3 regions of the Sphingomonas sp. NPDC019816 genome follow, and region 3 is predicted to be linked to each of the others. Evidence: riboswitches for the same ligand, from Rfam matches in the RefSeq annotation. Region 3 holds a riboswitch; each other region holds the start of a gene.
What was found. A riboswitch is a leader RNA that binds a small molecule or an ion and turns the genes downstream of it on or off. The one in region 3 is predicted to bind cobalamin.
Positions count from the first base shown of each region.

Region 1: it holds a riboswitch for cobalamin, as region 3 does, so the genes downstream of both, ACQKJZ_RS16515 (TonB-dependent receptor) here and cobW (cobalamin biosynthesis protein CobW) in region 3, are expected to answer to the same signal.
Region 2: it holds a riboswitch for cobalamin, as region 3 does, so the genes downstream of both, ACQKJZ_RS12610 (DUF1636 domain-containing protein) here and cobW (cobalamin biosynthesis protein CobW) in region 3, are expected to answer to the same signal.

Region 1 covers NZ_JBNNOB010000147.1:384-7,671, forward strand. Annotated here, with positions in the region: gene ACQKJZ_RS16500 (tRNA-binding protein) at 1-48, opposite strand, end outside; gene ACQKJZ_RS16505 (glutathione S-transferase family protein) at 35-706, opposite strand; gene ACQKJZ_RS16510 (PepSY domain-containing protein) at 760-2,262, opposite strand; gene ACQKJZ_RS16515 (TonB-dependent receptor) at 2,180-4,357, opposite strand; cobalamin riboswitch at 4,538-4,757, opposite strand; gene ACQKJZ_RS16520 (hypothetical protein) at 4,844-5,146, shown strand; gene ACQKJZ_RS16525 (entericidin A/B family lipoprotein) at 5,204-5,347, opposite strand; gene ACQKJZ_RS16530 (hypothetical protein) at 5,411-6,292, opposite strand; gene ACQKJZ_RS16535 (CsbD family protein) at 6,444-6,812, opposite strand; gene ACQKJZ_RS16540 (hypothetical protein) at 6,848-7,168, opposite strand; gene ACQKJZ_RS16545 (hypothetical protein) at 7,278-7,288, opposite strand, start outside.
Region 2 covers NZ_JBNNOB010000084.1:5,887-13,174, reverse strand. Annotated here, with positions in the region: gene cbiB (adenosylcobinamide-phosphate synthase CbiB) at 1-382, shown strand, start outside; gene ACQKJZ_RS12630 (cobyric acid synthase) at 370-1,824, shown strand; gene cobS (adenosylcobinamide-GDP ribazoletransferase) at 1,809-2,525, opposite strand; gene ACQKJZ_RS12620 (histidine phosphatase family protein) at 2,522-3,082, opposite strand; gene cobT (nicotinate-nucleotide--dimethylbenzimidazole phosphoribosyltransferase) at 3,079-4,089, opposite strand; gene ACQKJZ_RS12610 (DUF1636 domain-containing protein) at 4,086-4,493, opposite strand; cobalamin riboswitch at 4,586-4,768, opposite strand; gene ACQKJZ_RS12605 (DPP IV N-terminal domain-containing protein) at 4,929-7,193, opposite strand; gene ACQKJZ_RS12600 (glycoside hydrolase family 2 TIM barrel-domain containing protein) at 7,190-7,288, opposite strand, start outside.
Region 3 covers NZ_JBNNOB010000085.1:121-7,408, forward strand. Annotated here, with positions in the region: gene ACQKJZ_RS12655 (septal ring lytic transglycosylase RlpA family protein) at 1-495, opposite strand, end outside; cobalamin riboswitch at 610-811, shown strand; gene ACQKJZ_RS12660 (HoxN/HupN/NixA family nickel/cobalt transporter) at 985-2,040, shown strand; cobalamin riboswitch at 2,063-2,259, shown strand; gene cobW (cobalamin biosynthesis protein CobW) at 2,442-3,479, shown strand; gene cobN (cobaltochelatase subunit CobN) at 3,485-6,805, shown strand; gene ACQKJZ_RS12675 (cobalamin biosynthesis protein CobG) at 6,802-7,288, shown strand, end outside.

The DNA of each region.
Region 1 (7,288 bases), on a different contig from region 3:
GAAATCCTCGATCCCGATGCGGGGCGCAGGCGCGTCAGAAGTCGACATTGTCGTAATGGATCGGCGGGGTGACCATCTCCATCCGCTCGGACAGCAGCGGGCGGAAGGAAGGGCGGCTCTTCAGCCCGCGATACCAGCGCGCGGTCTGCTCATGCCCCTTCCAATCGATGCCGCCCAGATAATCGGCGACCGAAATCTGCGCCGCCGCCGCCAGATCAGCGAGACTCATCGTCGCGCCGCCCAGCCAGTTGCGATGGTCGAGCAGATAATCGGTATAGTCGAGATGCCCGACCGCCGCCTTCATCGCCTCGCGCAGGCCCTTGGCATCCGGGCTGCCAGTGCGCGCGACGCGCTTGACCATGCGTTCGTGGAGCAAGGGGCCGGTCACGTCCTGATAGAAATGCGTGTCGAACCACGTCACCAGCCGCCGGATTTCGGCACGGCCGACGGCGGTGCCGTTGATCATCGCCGACTTCTCGACCGTCTCCTCGAAGAACTCGCTGATCGCCATCGAGTCGACCACGAGGACGCCGCGTTCCTCATCCACCATCACCGGGGTCTGGCCGGCGGGGTTCATGTCGAGGAACTCGTCACGCCGCTGCCACGGCGACTCGCGGACCAACTCGTACCCGACGCCCTTCTCACCCAGCAGCAGCCGGACCTTGCGAGAGAAGGGACAGAGCGGGAATTGATAGAGTTGCCACATATCCCCCATCTAAGCGGGCGCATGGGCCCGCGCCAACCCCGCCATGCATGTTTTCACGCCGCCGGGCGCGCGGGCCGGCGCAATCGTCGCCAGCCGATGACGACCCCGCTGACCGACATCACCAGCCCCGCGATCGACCAGAGCCACATCCACGCGTCCCAGGCGGGGCGATGCGCGGTCAGCCAAGGCCAGTCCCAGGTATGGAGCAGCGTATAGACCCAGCGATAGGCGCGCCGCGTGGCATCCTGTCGCTGGACCAGCGCGCCGCTCATCGGATCGACATAGAGCCAGGTCCGCGCCGCATCGTCGAACCGCAGCCGCAGCAGCGGCAGGCGCGCGGCGTCGGTCCAGTAGAAGTCGGGCCGCACCAGCGTCTCGGTCGTGGTCAGTCGACCATCGGGGACCAGCATCGCCGCCGAGGCCATGGCGCCGACCGGCCGGACGGGCGACAGCGTCGCATGGTCTAGCCAGCGCGGGTGCGGCGAGGCACGATCGATCGCGATGCGCGCCAACCCGCCGTCCGCGCTCCACTCAACGCTGCGCGCACCACCAGCAAGGCGGGCCAAGACGGCGATGTCCCCTGGCACGGCCGTTTGCCCCGCATAGTCGCGCATCGCCGCCACCGGCGCGGCACCGCCGGCAAAGACCCGCCCCGGATCGACCGACAGCCAGCCGCTGACGATCCAGGTGGTCAGCATCACCCCGCCCAGCAGGCCGCTGACATGATGCCACATCATCCACCCGCGATAGGGGGTGATCCGCCCGCCGCGATAGCGCCGCCGCCCGATCCGCATACGCAGGATGCCGATCCACATCCCCGTCAGCGCCACCGCGATACAGGGGCCGGAGACCCACATCACCACCTGCCGCCACATCGCATTGTCGCGCCGGACGATGGTGGGATAGAGCCAGTGCGGCACCGACCCCAGCCAGTTCCAGACACGCTGGTCCCGCGTCGTGCGCTGCATCGGCTGGCCGGTCAGGCTGGAGATATAGAGATGAGTGGCCTCCGCATCGTCGATCGCCGCCTTCCACAAAGGCCGATGCCGGTCGAAGCCGCCCGCGACCGTCCATTGATCGTCATCGATCCTTTCGACCGACATGACGGGGGCATGTTCGAAGCGTGCGGCGACACGGCGGACATATCCGGCGTCGACGGGGGCCGGCCTGGCCCCGCGCTGCGCCGGGATGATGCGTGTCTCCCCCTCACCGCCCTCGATCCGCCAGACCGGCTGACCGTCGCGCATCTCCAGCGTGATCCGCCGCGCGGTATCGGCGGGCATGTCCGTCACCCGCGTCCAGTCGATCGCCGCCGCCCCTGCCCAGCCCTGCGCCGGGCCGAGCGCGGGATAGGGGACATAGAGCATGACCAGCCCGCTCGCGAACCACATCGCGAAGAACAGGCACGCGACGATCCCCGCCCAGCGATGGGTGAGGAAGGCGAGCCGCAGCGCCGCCTTCCCCCAATGCCGGTCAGAACGCGGCACGAAGCGCCACGTCCAGCGAGCGCGGCCGCCCCAATATCCATTGCCGATCACCATAAGCGGTGACGGCATAGGCCTTATCGAACAGATTATAGACGCGCAGGTCGACCGCCATATGCGGGCTCAAAGCATAGGACAGCGTGCCGTCCACCGTCGCATAGCCGGGAATGCGGAACGCATTGTCATTGTCGGAGAAGCGCCGCCCGACATAGCGCAGCCCGGCACGCGCCTGCAGGCTGCGTGTCGCATCCCAGCGCAGCCAGAGATTGCCCAGCGCCTCTGGCACATCGGGCGGCGTACGGCCGGTATAGTCGGCCCCGCCCGAGCGGAAATCGTCGAACCGCGCATCGAGCAGCGTGCCATTGGCCTCTACCCCGAAACCCTGCGGCAAATCGACCGACACCGCCGCCTCGACGCCTTGCGCCGATCGCTGCCCGACCTGTTCGACCGGGCTCGATAGCGTGCGCTGCGCCAGCAGCCCGGTCTTGACGATCCGATACGCCGCCAGCGTCGCCATGCCGCGCCCGCCCAGGAACGACAGCTTGGCCCCCGCCTCGACCTGGTTGCCGCGCGCATTGCTGAACGCCACCTGCCCCGTCGACACGGTGGTCAGCGTGCTCAGCGGATCGACGCCGGTCGCATATTGGCCGTATAGCGACAGGGTCGGCAGCGGCTGATAGACGATCCCCGCCCGCCATGTCGCGTTGCGGAAGGTCTTTTCAAAGGCGAAGCGGTCGGTGCGCACGCCCCCCGGATAGGCGATCGCCCAGCGGCGTACCTGATTCTCCTCATAGCGAAAGCCGCCGACCACCGACCATTTCGGCCCCAGCGTCACCCGGTCCTCGGCGAACACCGCCAGCGCGGCGGTGCGGGTGCGGTATCGCGGCGCGATTCCCTGCGTATCCAGGAACCGGCCCGGATCGAAGGCGAAGGGGTCGACGCCGTCCTCCTGCGCCACCGATCCGAAGTCGTTCTCATGGGTGAAGCGGACCAGATTGGCGTCCGCCCCGATGACGAAGGCATTGGCGATACCCGGCGCCAGCGATGTGCGCAGCGTCACGCTCGCCTGATCGCCCCATTGGGTCTGGTCGTGGCGGATACCGTAATTGCTGCTCCGCCGGATCGTACCGGGCCGGCCGGGCGATCCGTCCGCGCAGGCCCCGGTGCTGCCGACCCAGCAATAGCTTTCCAGATTGCGCCAGAAACGGTCACTGGTCAGATAATAGGCGATGTTCGACACGCTGACCGTCGCGCTCGGCGTCCAGTCGACTTGGACCGAGGCGCGGTCGTCGCGAAAGCGCATCCGCGCGTCGCCGACATTATAGTTGCGCTCGCGCACCGCCAAATCGAGCCGTCCGTCGATCAGCGGGGTGCCGAAATAGGTGATCGGCCGCTGTTCGCCATGATCGCCGCGGATCGTCACCGCCAAGGTCGGTGATGGTTTCCACGACAGCGTGCCCGACAAGGCGACGCTGCTCGAATCCCCCCGATCGACATAGCCGTCCGAGCGGCGATAGCTGGCGTCGACACGGTAGGACAACGTGTCCCCCACCGGCCCGCCGATCCCGGCCGCCGCGCGAAAACTGTCTTGCGCGGCATAGCCGATCTCGGCCTGCCCTTGCGTCCTCGCAGTCGGCTTGCGCATCACGACGTTGACCGCACCGCCCAGCGCCCCCTGTCCATAGAGGACCGAGGCGGGACCACTGAGGACATCGATCCGCTCGACCATCCAGGGATCGGTCGGGAAGGTGATGGTCCCCGCCGCCGGGAACAGCCGCACGCCATCGATCAGTTGCAGCACCGACCCCTGCCCCGAAAAACCGCGCGCGGACAGGGCGGTGCCGCCATTGCCGGGATTGGCGACGCTGGCGATGCCCGGCGCGCGGCTCTGCGCCTCGACGATCGACTGGTCGCCGCGCGCGCGGATCGTCTCGCCATCGAGCGTGGCGATACTGGCGGGCGTTTCGAGCGGCGTCAGCCCCAGGCGACTGGCGGTCGCATTGGGCGTGTCCAGCACCGGCCTGGCCCGTGTCCCGATGACCAGTACCGATCCGTCGCCGACGTTCTGCTCGTCGACGGGCTGCGCCATCGCCGGACCACCCATCAGGATCAGAGCGGCGCCCGCCACCAGTCCCGAACACTTAGCGTTGTAGTTACGATATAACATTCTATTGCCTGTAGCGTCATATTGCGAACAAGCCGAGACCCCTCGTCCATTTCCGAACGATCGGGTGCCATGCATGCTGGACGCTGATTTCCGCACTCTCATGGTCACCCACGCGCCTCCGCCACCATTGGCGTCGCTCGTCGGAAAGGACCTTAGCCATGGCCATCCCCTGGGCCCGGCATGAGCGACCTGACGCCGGCAGGTCTCCTGGCTCACGGGTCGTCACGGGCGTTGCGCCTTCCCAGGTTGCCCCAGTGGCTGGACCGACCCTCGGGGGTCGATCCGTGCAAGTCCGCTCTCCGCTTACAGTTGCAGGGACAGCCTCGGATTCGGGCTTTCGCCCTCACCGCGTTCCCTTTTAATCCCCCTTGTCGGGGGAACCGGCGCGATCACGACCGGATCGTTCCGGCCGCGTCCTGCTTGCGCGATGGTGGAGGGAGCGTCAACCCGATGCGGTCGCGCCCGATCCGCGCTATCGCGGGCGTCATGGCACGCAAGACCCGCTATCTGACGGCAACCATGCCCGACGGCTATGTGAAGACGATCGGGCCGACCGCATCGCCCTTCACCCATTACTGGCGCATCGTCGCCGATCTGGGCAACGGCAGGACCGAGGTGTTCTGGGGCCATGCCAAGTCGCTGAAGGAAGCGACCGGCAAGAAGGATGCGGCGGCCGATGCGGCACGACAGCGCGGCTGGACCGGCTTCGCCTTCGAGGTGGTGGAGGTGGTAGAGACGACCGAACCGCCCGGTGCCGACATGCCCGGCCGCAAGGGCCGTCGACGCTGACACGACAACGGGGGCGGTCGACGACCACCCCCGCGCGATCCGGGCGATGCCGGCGGCTTATCTCTTCGGCTTGTCCTGCCCCGAGGCATCCGACACGGCAGCCCCGGCGGAGCGCAGGTCCCTGCCCGCGCCGTTGACGGTGTTGCAGGCCGACAGGGCGAGCATGGCGCACAGGGTGGCGCCAAGGGCGATCGTCTTCATGGTGATGATCTCCTGTTTCACGGAAAGTGCGGCGGGCCCGATACGCCGGCCCGCCGCGGTTACTCAGCGCAGACGGCGGCGAGTGGCCGACGTTGCGCCAAAAGCGGCGGCACCGGCGCCGACCAGCAAGGCGAGCACCAGGAGGAAAGACGTCTTCGACGCCGCGCCGGCGGCGGCATCGGCCGCGTTCTTGGCGGCCTGCACCGCTTCGTTCCTGGTCTGGACGAAATCGGCCTTGGCCTGGTTCACCTGCGCCTGGGCCTGCTCACGGCTGATGTTGCGCTGCGCCGCGACGATGCCCACGACACGGTTCTTGGCACGGACACCTTCCGGTCCGCCGCGCGCCATCGCCGGCAGTTCCTGCGCGATTGCCTTCTGCGCCTGCTCGGGCGTCATCTGCGCCGGGTTCGACGGCGTATCGCTCAGATACTTGGCCGCTTCCTGGCGCACGTCGCCTTCATCGACGCCGGCCACCTCGGCCACCTTGGGCGCGGCCGCGCCGACGGTCGAGCCCGCCGCGCCGGCCACCGCGCCCAACGTGCGGAACGCGCCACCGATGATGCCGCCGACCGCCGAGGTCAGCAGGTACAGGGTCAGGATCAGCGTCACGCCCCACACGACCAAACCATGGACCAGCGCATCGAAACGGTCGGACACCCCCGACACGCGTGCGGCGGCATAGCCGCCGGCACCCAGCGCGACGACCGTCGTGATCAGCCAGTAGAGGCCGGCACCGATACCGAAGCCGGTCGCACCCGGCGTCGAACCCTCGACCGGATCGACCATCGACAGGCCGATGCCCGTGCCCAATATGCCCATCACCAGCTGAACCGCGACGGCGATCACCACGCCCGCGAAAATGGCGCCCCAGGATACCCTGTGGCCCAGCCGGCCGACCACGCCATCGTCAACCGGCACTATGCCGGGGTTCACATTGGTTGCCATATTCACTCCTGTTCGATGATTGCGCGCAAGCGGGATCGGACCGTGCGCAGCGCCCGGTCTCCGCCGCGACGACGGGTGTTCTCGATGGGTTTTCGAAAGGCATCGCCCCCGGCCACGGGGGCCCCCGCCGGGGCGATGCCGGGAAAGGGGTTCAGTCGCGCCGGCCGTGGACCAGCCAGCCGATCGCATAGCCGCCCAGCGCCGCGGCGACCGCGAACGCGATGCTTTCGTGGCCGCGCACTATGGACCGAGCGTTGCGCGCCCCGCGCCGCACCGCATCGGTCGAGCGATCAGCGGCGTCGTTCACCTGTTCACGGGCGTGCTCGATCAGGCTCGGGGTCGTGTCGGCGACGTCCCCGGCGACCGACTGGGCACGGCCGAACAGATTTTCCGCGCCGCCCGCGACCTGATCGGCGATGCCGGCCACCTTCCAGTCGCGGCTGTCGACCACGTCGCCCACGGCCTTTTCCACCTTGCCACCGACATAGCGGGCACCGCCATGCAGTTCATGCTTGTTCATGATCATGTCCTTCGGATGAGGGAATGGGGTGGGGCCTACGGTGCCACGCCGCAGCCTGCGGCGGCCTTGCCGACTTCCAGGGCGATGCGTGGATCCTTGATTTCGCCCGCGACGCGGATCAGATCGCCGGCCGTCAGCCGCCCTGGATCGGCATCGTCGCGCCGATAGGCGGCGGCCGCCTTGCCCAACTGGCTCAGCTGTCCCAGCGACAGGTTGCGCTCCAGCCGCTGGCCGACACAGGCGGATCGCTGGCTGTCCAGGCCATAGCGTTCCAACCCCGTGGCGATCCGGGTCGATGGCGCGGTACAGGCCACGATCAGGCTGCACATCGCGATGCTGGCAAGAATTCGGGTCAACCGTTGCCTCCTCGCGACCAGCCACGATATGCGACCGGTCAGGCACTCTTAACTTATGATAAATTAAGTCGTTCCCGACAAATTTTGCCGCGCCAACTGTTTTCCGGGCCTACCAAGCCA
Region 2 (7,288 bases), on a different contig from region 3:
CATCATCGGGCACAAGGAGCCGCGCTGGCGGGCGTTCGGCTGGGCGGCGGCGCGGATCGACGATGCGGCGAACTGGGTGCCGGCGCGGATCGCCGGCGTGCTGCTATGTGTGGCGGGCGCGGGCGGCTGGGCCGTGATGAAGCGCGACGCCCGTGCCCATGCCTCGCCCAATGCGGGCTGGCCCGAAGCGGCGATGGCGGGCGCGCTGGGCATCGCGCTCGCCGGGCCAGTGACCTATGACGGCATGACGCAGATCAAGCCGTGGATCGGCCGCGAGGGGCGGGCCGCTCAGCCACGCGACATCGCGACCGCCTTGCAAATCTATGCGCGCGCCTGCCTGCTGCTCTGGATCATCGCGGGAGGTGTCGCATGGCTGGCGTGATGATCCAGGGCACCGGCTCGGATGTCGGCAAGTCGGTGCTGGTCGCGGGGCTGTGCCGCGTCTTCGCCAATCGCGGGCTTCGCGTCCGCCCCTTCAAGCCGCAGAATATGAGCAACAACGCCGCCGTGACCCCGGAGGGCGGCGAGATCGGGCGGGCGCAGGCGACGCAGGCGATGGCGGCGCGCGTGCCTCCGCATGTCGACATGAACCCGGTGCTCCTGAAGCCGCAGGGCGACCGCACTTCCCAACTGATCGTACGCGGGCAGGTGCGGGGCATGCTGCCCGCCTCGAAATGGCGTGAGGGGCGGATCGGCCTGCTGCCCGAGGTGGTCGACTGCTATCGCCGGCTGGAGGCGGCATGCGACATCGTGATCGTCGAGGGGGCGGGGTCGCCCGCCGAGGTGAACCTGCGCCCTGGCGACATCGCCAATATGGGGTTCGCGCGCGCGGCGAATGTGCCGGTGGTGCTGGCCGGCGACATCGACCGGGGCGGGGTGATCGCGTCGCTGGTCGGGACGAAAGCGGTGATCGATCCGGCGGACGCCGCGATGATCCGGGGCTTTCTGGTCAACAAGTTTCGCGGCGACCCCGCGCTGTTCACCGATGGCATGGGCGTTATCGCGGCGCATACCGGCTGGCGGTCGCTGGGGCTCATCCCGTGGCTGGCGGACGCGCGCCGCTTGCCGAGCGAGGATGCGGTGGCGTTGGAGCGGCCCGCCGCCGGGGCCGGGGGCCGGGTCGTCATCGCCTGCCCGATCACGCCGCGGATCGCCAATTTCGACGATCTCGACCCGCTGCGGCTCGAACCGCGGGTCGATCTGGTCATGGTGCGGCCGGGGGAGGCGATCCCCGACGCGGCGATGATCGTGCTGGCGGGATCGAAGGCGACGATGGCCGACCTGGCATTCCTGCGCGAACAGGGCTGGCATATCGACATCGCCGCGCATCACCGGCGCGGGCGGCCGATACTCGGGCTGTGCGGCGGCTATCAGATGCTCGGGCGGCGGGTGGCCGACCCGGACGGGATGGAGGGGCCGGTGGGCAGCGTCGAGGGGCTGGGACTGCTGGATGTCGAGACGGTGCTGACCGGTGAGAAGACCGTGCGCCCCGCCACCGGGCAGGCGCTGGGCACCGGCTTTTCAGGCTATGAAATCCATCTCGGCCGGACGACGGGGCCCGACACCGCACGGCCGGTCGGACAGCTTGCCGATGGCCGCGCGGAAGGCGCCATGAGCGCGGACGGGCTGGTCGCGGGCAGCTATATCCACGGCCTGCTGGGTGCGGCGGGACAGCGCGCGGCGTGGCTGGCGCGGATCGGCGTCGAGGGGGCGGGCCCCGACCACCATGCCGATATCGACGCCGCGCTCGACGCGATCGCCGCCGTGCTGGAGGGGCATGTCGATTGCGACGCGCTGTTGCGGATCGCTCAGGGCAGGGCGTAGAGCATTGCGCCGATCAGCAGCGCGGTCTCGGTCAACTCGATGCCAGCACCGTGGACGTCGCCCGTCACCCCGCCCAGCTTGCGCCGGAACCACCACGTCAACCCCAGGATGATGAAGGGCGCGGCGGCCAGAGGCGGAAAGACCAGCCCCAGGGCCAGGACGGCGAGCGTCCAGCCGATCATGTCGCCGGACCGTACCGCACGGGCGACCATCGCGCCCAGTCCGCCGGGCCGTAGCGGCGGCAGCAATCGCGCCCATAGCAGCGGCCCGGTCCGCGCCGCCGCCGGGATCAGCGCGATCATGGCCCAGCCGCCGATCGGCCCATGGTGCAGCAGCACCAGCTTGGCGAGCAGCTGCATCACCAGCGACACCACCCCGAAACTGCCGATGTGCGGGTCGGCCATCACCGACAGCAGCCGCGCGCGGTCGCCATGCGCCGCGCCCAGTCCGTCGGACAGGTCGGCCAGCCCGTCGAGGTGCAGCGCCCCGGTCGCCCAGACCCAGGCCGCCAGCGCCGCCAGCGCTCCCGCCCAGGGATCGATCCGTGCACCCAGCCAGCCCGCGCCCGCCACCATCACCCCGATGACCAGCCCCGCCAACGGGTAGAGCCGGATCGCGCGCGCGAAATCCGCTTCGCCCGCCGCGACCCTCGGCATCGGCAGGCGGGTGAGAAAGCCGAGCGCCACGATCAGCGTCTTCATGCGCCGGCCAATTCCGTCACCTGCGCCGAACGCGGCTCGCCGTCCCATATCTCCAGCGTGACCAGACTGGCATAAGGCAGGGCGAACGCCCAGACCGCGCGGCGGTCGAACCCGCACAGGATATGGAGCGCCGCGCGCATCGCACCGCCATGGGTGACGACGAGAGTCGGCTCCGGGGGCAGGGCCGCGATCGCGGCGCCCACCCTGGCGACCAGAGCGGACCAGCGTTCGCCGCCGGGGGGCGGGGCGGCATCGGGGTCGCGCCAGAAGGCCGACAGCGCCGCCGCATCGATCTCACCCGCGCTCCGCCCGTCCCAGTCCCCGAAATCCAGTTCGCGCCAGCGGGGATCGATCTCGGTCGGCCCCAATGCTTCGGCGCAGCGACGCGCGCGCATGAGGTCGGAGGCGATGCGGCGCGTGACGGGCAGGTCGGCCGCCCGCGCGATACAGGTGGCGAGCCCGGCGGCGGTGACCGGGCTGTCGGTCCGCCCCAGCATCCGCCCCGCCAATTCGGGCTCGCCATGGCGCAGCAGATACAGGCGGAAGGGCGCGGTCACGCGTTGGCGACGCCCGCCTCGGCAAAGGTCGCCATGCCGTCATGCGCCGCGATCGCCGCGCGAATGACCTGGACCGCGACTGCCGCGCCGCTGCCCTCGCCCAGCCGCATGTCGAGCGACAGGATCGGCCTCAGCCCCAGCCGGTCCAGCAGCCGGATATGCCCCGGCTCGGCCGAGCAATGACCCGCCAGGCAGTGCGCGGTGATCGCCGGATTGACCAGCGCGAGCGGCGCCACCGCCGCCGTACCGATAAAGCCGTCGAGCACGACCGGCACGCCCTTCATCCGCGCCGCCAGCACCGCGCCCGCCATGGCCGCGATCTCCCGACCGCCCAGCCGGCGCAGAACCTCGAACGCGCCGTTCAGATGGCCGCGATGGCGGGCCAGCCCTTCGGCCACCACCGCCGCCTTGCGGGCCATGCCCTCTCCATCGACACCGGTGCCGGGGCCGACCCAGTCGGCGGCGTCCCCGCCGAAGCTGGCGGCGGCCAGCGCGGCGGCGGGGGTGGTATTGCCGATGCCCATCTCACCCAGCACGAGGAGGTCGGCGTCCCCGACCGCCGCTGCGCCCGCCGACAGCGCCGACAGGCACTCCGTCTCGCTCATCGCCGGGCCGGTGGTGAAATCGGCGGTCGGCCGGTCGAGGTCGAGCGGGACCACCGACAGTTCCAGGCCGGCCGCCGCCGCCAGCTGGTTGATGGCGGCGCCACCGGCGGTGAAGTTGGCGACCATCTGCACCGTGACCTCGGCGGGAAAGGCGCTGACCCCGCGCGCGACGACGCCGTGATTGCCGGCGAAGATGACCGCGCGGCCGCGCGCGATCCGGGGCCGCGCTTGCCCCTGCCATCCGGCCATGAAGACGGCGATCTCCTCCAGCCGGCCGAGCGAGCCGGGCGGCTTGGTCAGTTGCGCCTGCCGCGCGAGCGCGGCGTCGCGCGCGCCCATGTCGGGTGTGGTCAGCGCCGCCAGCGCGGTTTCGAAGGCGGCAAGCGTGGGGAAGGCGGTCATTCGACGAGGAAGCCCTCGGGCGGCGTGCGAGTCAAGAAATGGCCCTTCACGCCCTGCGGCCATTGCTTGTACGGCACCTGCCCCCAGTCGCTGTCGGCATAGGCCCGCGCATAGTCCAGGATGGCGCGCGCGGCGTCGTCGTCGGGCGTGAACCTGCCCATGACATAGCCGACCTTGCCGGGGCAACGCAGATGGACGGTGCAGAAGGACTGGCAAGCGAAGAGGCAAGGCATCTCCTCGACCGCGACATCGGCATAGGCGGGGTCGGAGGCCTGGACGGCGCGTAGGGCCTCGACCAGCAGCGCGCCGCCGCGCTTGCCCGCGTCATTCTCGCGGGCCTCGTCGGACAGGCGACAGGTGTTGCAGGCGACGACGGCGGGGCCGTTCGCGGCGGGTTTCAGCATGGGGCGGACTCGGTCATCGGGGCATATCTCCACAAGGCGCTGTCGCCCGCGCGAGGGAAAGCCCCGTTTCGTCCGGTACACCCTGACCGGTCGAAGGACGACCGCGACGGGCAGGTCTCCTGGCTCGCGGGTCGGGGCCGCTCCGCCGCCTTCTCGGGGAAAGCCCCAATGGCGTGATGGCGGATGGCTCGCCGCTTACAGTTGCAGGGGCAGCCGGGGCATCGCACCCCATTCCCTTTTGATCCCCGGGGGGAACCTGTCGCGAGGGCAGCGATAGGCGCGTGGGGGATGGGAGGCAACAGCCCTATTCCTCCCCGGCACGGGGAAGTGGCAGCGCGCAGCGCTGACGGGGGGGCTTCCACATAGGTCACCCTTTAGCGGCACGCCCCCTCCACCATGCTGCGCATGGTCCCCCTCCCCGTGCCAGGGAGGAGATCATTCCTCCCCGCGCAGCGCCTTCAGGAAAAAGGCATATTGCCGCCGCATCGCATAAGGCACCGGCCCGGTGGTACGCCCGGCGGTATGTTCCCCGCCGGGGATGACCAGCAGGTCGAAATCCTTGTCCGCCTTGATAAGCGCGTCGACCACCTGGGTGGTGCTGGCCGGATCGACGTTGGAATCCTGCTCGCCGACGACCAGCATCAGCTTGCCTTGCAGGTTCCCGGCATGGACCACGCCCGAGGCGTCGAGATAGCTCTGGTCGACCGGATAGCCGAGCCATTGTTCGTTCCAGTCGATCTTGTCCATCCGGTTGTCGAAACACCCGGCATAGGCGACCCCGGCCTTGTAGAATTCGGGGTGGAAGAGCAGCGCGTTCAGCGTGCTTTGCCCGCCGGCCGATCCGCCATAGATGCCGACGCGGGTGATATCGACGGCGGGGTCTCTGGCGTTCAGGGCCCTCATCCAAGCGATCCGGTCGGGAAAGCCGCTATCGTCCAGGTTTTTCCAGGCGACGTCATGGAACGCCTTGGAGCGGTTGGCGGTGCCCATGCCGTCGATCATCACGACGACGAAACCCAGATCGGCCAGCTGCTGCATCCCCATGACCTTGTCGCCGCCGGAAAAGGCGCCAAACGGCCAGAAGGTCTTGGGCACGAAACTGTCGTGCGGCCCGGCATAGATATTCTCGATTACCGGATAGCGTTTGGCGGGATCGAAATCGCGTGGCCGGACGACCAGACCGTAAATATCGGTCTTGCCGTCGCGCCCCTTGGCGGTGAAGCGTTCCGGCGGGCGGAAGCCGGCGGCGGTCAGCGCGGTGATGTCGCCCTTTTCCAGCGTCTGGATCAGGCGGCCGTCGCGCGCATCGTGCAGCTCCATCGTCTCGGGGCTATCGGTGCGCGAATAGACGTCGACATAGGTCGTCATGTCGGGCGAGAAGCGGACTTCGTGGGTCGCATTCTCTTTCGTCAGCCGGGTCAGGTTGCGCCCGTCGAAATCGACCCGGAACCATTGTTTGTAATAGGGGTCTTCGCCGGGCACGAAGCCGTTGGCCGAGAACCAGATCTGCCGCTTGTCGTCATCGACGTGTGCGATGTCGCGGACCAGCCAGTCGCCCTTGGTGATCTGGCGCACCACGCGGCCGGTCGCGCCGTCGATCAGATAGAGATGCCGCCAGCCGTCGCGCTCCGACGCCCAGAGGATCTCGCGGCCCAGCCCCTTCACGTCGTGCGACCAGATGCGGTCGCGGAAGACGAAGGTCTTGGCGGTGTCGGTGACGGCGGCGTGCGCGCGGCCGGTGTCGGCGTCGACCGCGATGATCTTCGTCTCGCCGAAGCCGCGTTTCAGGTCGTTGAACGCGAAGCTCTTGCTGTCGGCGCGCCATTCGGGAGGCGAGAGGGTATAGGCGCCCGCGAACAGGCTTGGGTCGATCTCGGTCCGCTGGCCGCTCGAGACCCGGAACAGCACGGGCGCTTCCTGGTCCACCGCGTCGCCGGGCTTGGGATAGAGTTGCTGGACAACCTCGGGCTGGACCTGGCCCGGCGGCGCGGCGAGGACGCGCGTGACCATGCGGGCATAGCCGGGGCGGACGCGTTGTACCGCGATGTGCCGGCCATCCGGGCTCCAGGCAATGGTTTCGGGGTCGTAGAAATTGGCGGGGCTGCCGTCCTGCGACCGCCAGAGTTCCTTGCCGCCATCCGCCTGCCGCACGACCAGATTGTCGTCGAGGACCAGCGCCTCCAGCGTGCCGTCGGGCGAGCGGCGGGGATGGTTGTCGGCGGGGACGCGCAGGTCGCGGACCACGCCGAAACCGCGTGGGCGGCGGGGGTTTTCCGGCGGAACGACGGCGCAGACCGGACGGACGAGGGTACAGCGATAGACATCCGCATCATAGCCGATCGAGAAACGGATCGCCGACCGGTCGGGGGTGAAGGCGAAATGCTCGAAGGGCAGGCGCAGCGGCGCCACCGGCTTGCCTATCACCCTGGCGAGCGCCGGGGCGAGTGCGGCGGCGTCGAAGGCGGGGGCCTTGGCGCGGGTGGCGGTGTCGACATCGACAAAGGCGAACCCGCCCCCCACCGTCTTGCGGTAATGGAAGTGCCGGCCGTCCGCGTCCCATTCGGCGGGCCAGGCGATGTCACGGGTCAGCCATTGCCATTGCTCACGCAAGTCCAGCGCGCTCGCGATCCGATCGGGAACGGTCTGTGCCGCGACCGGTGCGGCGGTGAGCAACAGGGATAAGGTCAGCAGGGACTTCAACGCGCCGCTCCGAGGGTGAAGCTATAGGTCAGCGGCTGAAGCGCGATGCGATAGGGCATGTGCGCGCGGCCATCCAGGTTCCAGCCGGTATCGCC
Region 3 (7,288 bases):
TACCGGTGGCAGGGGCCGCGCCGCCTTGCCATGGCGCAGGCGTTCGCGGTCCTTTTCGTCCGGCTCGACGACGCGTACCCGCACAGCCGCCTTGCCGACCGCGCGCAGGCCCAGCTGCTCCGCCGCGCCGCGCGACAGGTCGATGATCCGCGACGATCCCGCGAACGGGCCGCGATCGTTGACCCGCACGATGATCCGCCGCCCGGTATCCAGCGCCGTCACCTCGACATAGCTGGGCAGGGGCAGGGTGGTGTGCGCCGCCGTCGCCCAGCCGGGGCGGAAGCGTTCGCCGTTCGCGGTGCGCTTGCCCGATTCGCTGCCATACCAGCTGGCATAGCCCAGCATGTCATAGGTCGCGTCCTCGGCCGGGACATAGGTGACGCCCCGCACCGTATAGGGCTTGCCGATCCGCACCGGAAAATCGCTGACCGGCCGGTAATTGCCACCCGAACAGGCCGCGACCAGGCAGGCCGCAGCCGGTGTCCATTGGCGCATCGCTTTCCAAACCATGCGCTTCGATTAGGCTCCCCACGCGCCGGGATAAAGCCGTTTGCGCCTCCATCCGACGCAGACTATCCCCGTGCCGACCGGCAGAGGCTTTCAGCCACGCCGCCGGGCTATCGCATCGGTGCCCCTCGGGGCTTCAAACGGGAATATGGTGCAAATCCATAGCTGTCCCTGCAACTGTAAGCGGTGAGCGCGTGATGCCGGTTCCTGAAACAGGGAACAGCCACTGGAGCGATCCGGGAAGGCCGCATTGTCGACGCTTCGACCCGCGAGCCAGGAGACCTGCCGATGCGAGTCGCTCTTGCCGCGATCCAGGGGATGGTCATGGCTAGGATATATTGTATCATGCGAGCGACGCCATCTGGCCGACCCGAATCGGAACCCCGCCTGGCGTGCGCCCGCCCGAGGCTGGGTACCGCCGCGACCGCGGAGGGACGGCCTTAGTCGCAACGGCGCTGTGCAAGGCGTAATCCGCCCATGTCCGAAGTTTCTGCCCGCCCATCGCTGAAGCGTCGCATCACGCTGCTGATGGGGGCACTGGTTGTCATCAATATCGCCGTCTGGGGCTGGGCGCTCAGCGTCTTTGCGGGCAACAGCCTGATGCTGGGCACCGCGCTGCTCGCCTATAGCCTGGGCCTGCGTCATGCGGTCGATGCCGATCACATCGCCGCCATCGACAATGTCACCCGCAAGCTGATGCAGGACGGCCAGCGCCCCATCGCGGTCGGCCTGTGGTTCGCGATCGGCCATTCGGCGATCGTGCTGATCGCGGCGACGACGGTCGCGCTGGCGGCCAGCACCCTGTCCGACTTCGAGGCGTTCGGGCAGAGCGGCGGGACGATCGCCACCATCGTCTCGGCCAGCTTCCTGTTCGCCATCGCGATCATGAACCTCATCATCCTGCGTGATGTCTGGACCCGCTTCCGCCGCGTCGCACGCGGCGAGCCGATGGCGGAGGCGGATGCCGATATGCTGTTTTCGGGGCAGGGGCCGCTGTCGCGGTTGTTCCGGCCGCTGTTTCGGCTGATCCGGCGGAGCTGGCACATGGCGCCGCTGGGGTTCCTGTTCGGGCTGGGCTTCGACACCGCGACCGAGGTGGCGATCCTTGGTCTGTCGGGTTCGCATGCCGCCGATGGCGTGTCGCTGGCGACGATCCTGGTCTTCCCCGTCCTGTTCGCGGTCGGCATGGCGCTGATCGACACCGCCGACGGACTGGTAATGCTGGGCGCTTACGAGTGGGCGTTCGTTCATCCGCTGCGCAAGCTCTATTACAATATGACGATCACGCTCGTCTCCGCGCTGGTCGCGCTGGTGATCGGCGGCATCCAGGCGGCCGCCTTGCTCGCCGAGCGGTTCGGCTGGACTTCGGGGCCGTTCCGCTATGCCGGGGCGCTGGCCGAGCATTTCAACGTGCTGGGCTTCGCGATCGTCGGGCTGTTCGTGGTCTGCTGGGGGGCGAGCTTCCTCCTCTATCGCTGGCGCGGGTTCGCCGCGATGGAGGCGCGAATTGCCAAGCCCGGCGCGGCGGGATAAATGCCGCTGATCGGGGCGGAAACGTCCCGAAGATCGCGCCGGTGCCCGCAAGGGCTTTAACGGGAATGGGGTGCAAATCCCCGGCTGTCCCTGCAACTGTAAGCGGTGAGCGAGCGATGCTGGTGCTGTTGGAGGCACGGCCACTGGATTAGTCCGGGAAGGCGCATCCCCTCGCTTCGACCCGCGAGCCAGGAGACCTACCGGCGTCATGGTCGCTCTTGCCTGGACCCAGGGGGTGGTCGGGGCACGGTTCTCCGTCGGGGAGCGACGAAGCCATGCGGCCGGGGCCGCATCGGTCGCCGGTCTAGCGGGGCGGACGCATGTCGCGCGCCCGTTCGTCACCGCTCCGGCGACAGGTCCCCGCGTCCGCGCTCGCTCGTCCGGCGCGTCGGAGAATTGCCATGCGTGACCTGTCCAAGGTCCCCGTCACTATCGTCACCGGCTTTCTGGGTGCGGGGAAAACCACGCTCATCAGCCATCTGATCCGCAATGCGGGTGGCCGTCGCCTGGCGGTGGTCGTCAATGAGTTCGGCACTTTGGGCGTCGATGGCGGCATCCTGCAGGCTTGCGCCATCCCCGACTGCCCGGCGGAGAATATCGTCGAGCTGGCCAATGGCTGCATCTGCTGCACCGTCGCCGACGACTTCATTCCCACGGTCGAGAAGCTGCTGGCGATGGAGCCGCGTCCCGATCACATCCTGATCGAGACGTCGGGGTTGGCGCTGCCCAAGCCGCTGCTGAAGGCGTTCGACTGGCCCGCGATCCGTTCACGAATCACCGTCGACGGCGTCGTGGCGCTGGCCGATGCGGAGGCCGTCGCGGCGGGCCGCTTCGCCCCCGACCTGGACGCGGTCGAGGCGCAACGCGCCGCCGACCCGAGCCTCGACCATGAAACCCCGCTGTCCGAGGTGTTCGAGGACCAGCTGGCCTGTGCCGACATCGTCCTGCTGACCAAGGCGGACCTGGCCGGACCGGACGGCGTCGTCAAGGCGCGCGAAATCATCGCCGCCGAGGCCCCGCGCCCGCTGCCGATGGTCGAGGCGGTCGACGGCATCGTTTCCGCCGAGATCGTGCTGGGCCTCGAAGCCGCCGCCGAGGACGACATCGCCGCGCGCCCCTCGCATCATGACGGCGCGGACGATCACGAGCATGACGATTTCGACAGCATCTCGGTGATGCTGGGCGAGGTGGAAAGCCCCGAGGCGATCGCGCAGCGCATCGTCACGCTCGCCGAGCAGCAGGATATCCTGCGCGTGAAGGGTTACGCGGCGGTCGCGGGCAAGCCGATGCGGTTGCTGGTGCAGGCGGTCGGCCGCCGGGTGCGCACGAACTATGACCGCCCCTGGGGTGCGGGCGAACCGCGCGGCACGCAGTTGGTCGTCATCGCCGAGCATGACCGGATCGACCGTGCTGCGATCGAGGCCGTGCTGAAGGGCTGAGCGCCATGCATCTCGTCTTTCGCGAGAGCCATGGGCTGGAGGAACAGGCCGTTCCACAGGATCTGGGGCAGCGCCCCGGTGACGTGGTCGTGCTGTCCTTCTCCGACAGCGACCTCAGCGCCTTTGCGGCGGGCTGGCGGGCGGGGGAATTCCCCTGGTCGCTGCGGCTCGCCAATTTGGCGGCCTTGGTCCATCCGCTGTCGGTCGACACCTATGTCGAGCAGACGCTGGTTCATGCGAAGGCGATCCTGATCCGGCTGATCGGCGGGGCGGCGTACTGGGACTATGGCCTGCGCGAGGTCGAGCGGCTGGCGCGCGAGCGGGACATCGCGCTGGCGGTGCTGGCGGCGGACGGGCGTGAGGATCGGCGGCTGGCGGCGGCGTCGACGGTTGGCGATGACGTGGTGCGGCGGTTGACGGCGCTGTGCGATGCGGGCGGGGCGGATGCGGCGGCGGTGGCGTTGGGCGCGTTGGCAGCCGTATCGCCCGTGGCTCTTGCCCCTCCCCAACCCCTCCCCCTGCCGGGAGAGGGGCTTTCTAGCCGAACGCTCACCACAAGCACGCCCCTCCCGCAGGCGGGAGGGGATGGGGGAGGGCGCTCGCCACACATAGCTTCGGTCGGAGGCTGGCATCCGAATGCCTTGTCCTGCCCCGCCGCGACGATGCTCACGGCAACCCGCCCCCGCGCCCTCATTGTCTTCTACCGAGCCTATCTCGCCGCCGCCGACCTCGAGCCTATCGCCGCCCTCCACACCGCGCTGGCCGAACGCGGCTTCGACCCCATCGCCCTGTTCGTCCCTTCGCTCAAAGCCGAGGGCGCAGGCCCATGGATCGCGCGCTGGGTCCAGGCCCTGACCCCCGCCGCAATCATCAACGCCACCGCCTTCTCCGCGCGCGGTGAGGACGACACCACCCCGCTCGACGGCGCGGGCGTGCCGGTGTTCCAGGTCGCGCTCGCCACCAGCGACCGCGAAGGCTGGGCGGGTTCGGCGCGCGGCCTGTCGCCCGCCGACCTCGCCATGCACGTCGTCCTGCCCGAGATCGACGGACGGCTGTTCGCGGGCGTAGTCAGCTTCAAGCAGCCCGGCGAGCGCAACCCTGACTTCGATGTCGCCCTGCGCCTCCACCGTGCCGAGCCCGCGCGCATTGCTGCGGTGGCGGACAAGGTAGCGGGCTGGACGAAGCTCGCCGCGACCCCGGTGGCGGAGCGGCGGCTGGCGATACTGCTCTCGACCTATCCGGGCAAGGACTGGCAGGCGGCGCATGCGGTCGGGCTGGACGGTTTTGCCTCGGCGCAGGCCATTCTCGACGACCTCCACGCCGCCGGGTACGATACTGCCCCGCACGCGGACCTGCCCGCCGCGCTGATCGGCAACCGCATCGTATGGCCGGTCGCCGCCTATCGCGATGCGCTCGCCACCCTGCCCGAACCCCTGCGCGCCGACCTCATCGAAAGCTGGGGCGCGGTCGAGGACGACCCGCTGGTCGAGGGCGACCAGTTCCATTTCCCCGCCCTCATGCAGGGCAAGGCCATCGTCGCGCTCCAGCCCGAGCGTGGACGGCGTGACGCACGCGCCGACGATTATCACGACCTCTCGCGCTGCCCCCGCCATTCCTATGTCGCCTTCTATCTGTGGCTCCGGGCGCAGGGGGTCGACGCGCTGGTCCATGTCGGCGCGCATGGCACGCTGGAGTGGTTGCCCGGCAAGGCGGTCGCGCTGTCCGATGCCTGTTGGCCCGAGGCGCTGACCCGTGACTGGCCAGTCCTCTATCCCTTCATCGTCAACGATCCGGGGGAGGCGGCGCAGGCCAAGCGGCGGCTGGGCGCGGTGACGATCGGGCATGTCCCCCCGGCGTTGGTCCAGGCGGAGACGGGAGCGGGGCTGGGGCGGCTGGAGGCGCTGCTCGACGAATATGCCAATGCCGATGGGCTCGATCCCGCGCGCCGTGATCGGCTGCGTGGCCTGATCGCGGAAGAGGCGGATAGCGTTGGTTTGGGCGAGACCTTGGGGCTGGCGGGGGCGGAGGATCCGCTCGCGCGGATCGACGCCTTCGTCTGCGACGTGAAGGACAGCCAGTTCGGCGAGGGGCTGCACGTCTTCGGGCGCGGTGAGCAGGGCGCGGCGGAACGCGCCGGACTGCTCGCCGGGCTGGACGGCAAGCGCGTCCCGGCGGGGCCTTCGGGTTCGCCCTATCGCGGCCGTGCCGATGTCCTGCCCACGGGACGCAACCTCTACGCCATCGACCCGCGCGCGGTGCCGAGCCGGGCTGCGCAAGCGCAAGGCGTCAAGCTCGCCGAGGAACTGATCCGCCGCCATATGCAGGAGGAGGGCGATCACCTCCGCACGCTGATCGTCGATCTCTGGGGATCGGCGACGATGCGGACGGCGGGCGAGGAATTCGCCATGGCGCTGCATCTGATCGGGGTCGAGCCGGTCTGGGACCAGCGTTCGGAACGGGTGACGGGGTTCGAGGTGATGCCGCTGATGCGCTTCGACCGGCCGCGCGTCGATGTGACGCTGCGTGTGTCAGGGCTGTTCCGCGACGCCTTTCCGCATCTGGTCGCGCTGTTCGGGCAGGCGGTGCGCGCGCTGGCCGCTCGCGACGAAGAGGCGGACTGGAATCCGTTCAAGGGGCAGGCGACGCCCCGCGTCTATGGTCCGGCGCCGGGCCGCTACGGCATCGGACTGGACACGGAAGCAGGCTATGACGAAGCCGCGCGCATCGAGGCGGGGCGCAACTGGCTCGCCGCCTCGGCGACGGCGCTCGATGATGGGGACCGGCGCGATGCCGAGGGAATCGCGGCGCGGGTGGCGGGGGCGCAGGCCTTCGTCCATGTCCATGACCTGCCCGAAAGCGATCTACTGCTCGCCGCCGACTATGCCGCGCATCAGGCGGGCTTCGCGGCGGCGCGGGCGGCGCTGGGCGAGGGGGGGGCGTCGCTCTATCATCTCGACACGCGTGATCCGGCCAGCCCGAAGGCCCGGATGTTGGCCGAGGAGATCGCCCGCACCGTCCATGCCCGCGCCGCCAATCCGCGCTGGGTGGCGGGCATGATGGCGCATGGCTTCCGGGGCGCGGCTGAGATCGCCGCGACGCTCGACCATCTGGGCAGCTTCGCGCATCTGGCGGACGTGGTGCCCGCCTCGTTGGTCGACCTCTATTGGGATGCGACGCTGGCGCGCGACGAGGTGCGCGACTTCATGGCGCAGGCGAACCCGGCGGCGCTGGCGGCGATGGAGGCGCGGTTCGCGGCGCTGCACGCTGCGGGGCTGTGGCGGACGCGGCGCAACTCGGTGCTGGCGATGCTGGACGGCGCGGCATGAGCGGGTTCGTCGTCAAGGGCTGGTGCCCCGATGCGTTCCGGCCGATGATGGCGGGCGATGGCCTGTTGGTCCGCGTGCGTCCGCCGCTGGGTCGGTTGACGGCGGGGCAGGTCGAGGGGCTGTGCGAGGCGGCGAACGCCCATGGCAATGGCCAGATCGACCTGACGAACCGCGCCAACTTGCAGCTGCGCGGCGTCACCGAGGCGGGCTGGCCCGCGCTGATTGAGGAACTGCAGGCACTGGAGCTGGTCGATCCCGATCCGGTGCGGGAGGGGCGCGGGGCGATCCTGCTCAACCCCGACTGGCGTGAAGGGGATGACACTCATGCCATCGCCAGCGAATTGCGCGCGCGTTTGACTGAACTGCCCGAGCTGCCGGGCAAGGTCGGCTTCGTGGTCGACGCCGGGCGCACGCCGATGCTGACGCACGCGCCGGGTGATTTTCGGATCGAACGGAGCACGACGGGCGAGTTGCTCTTGCGCG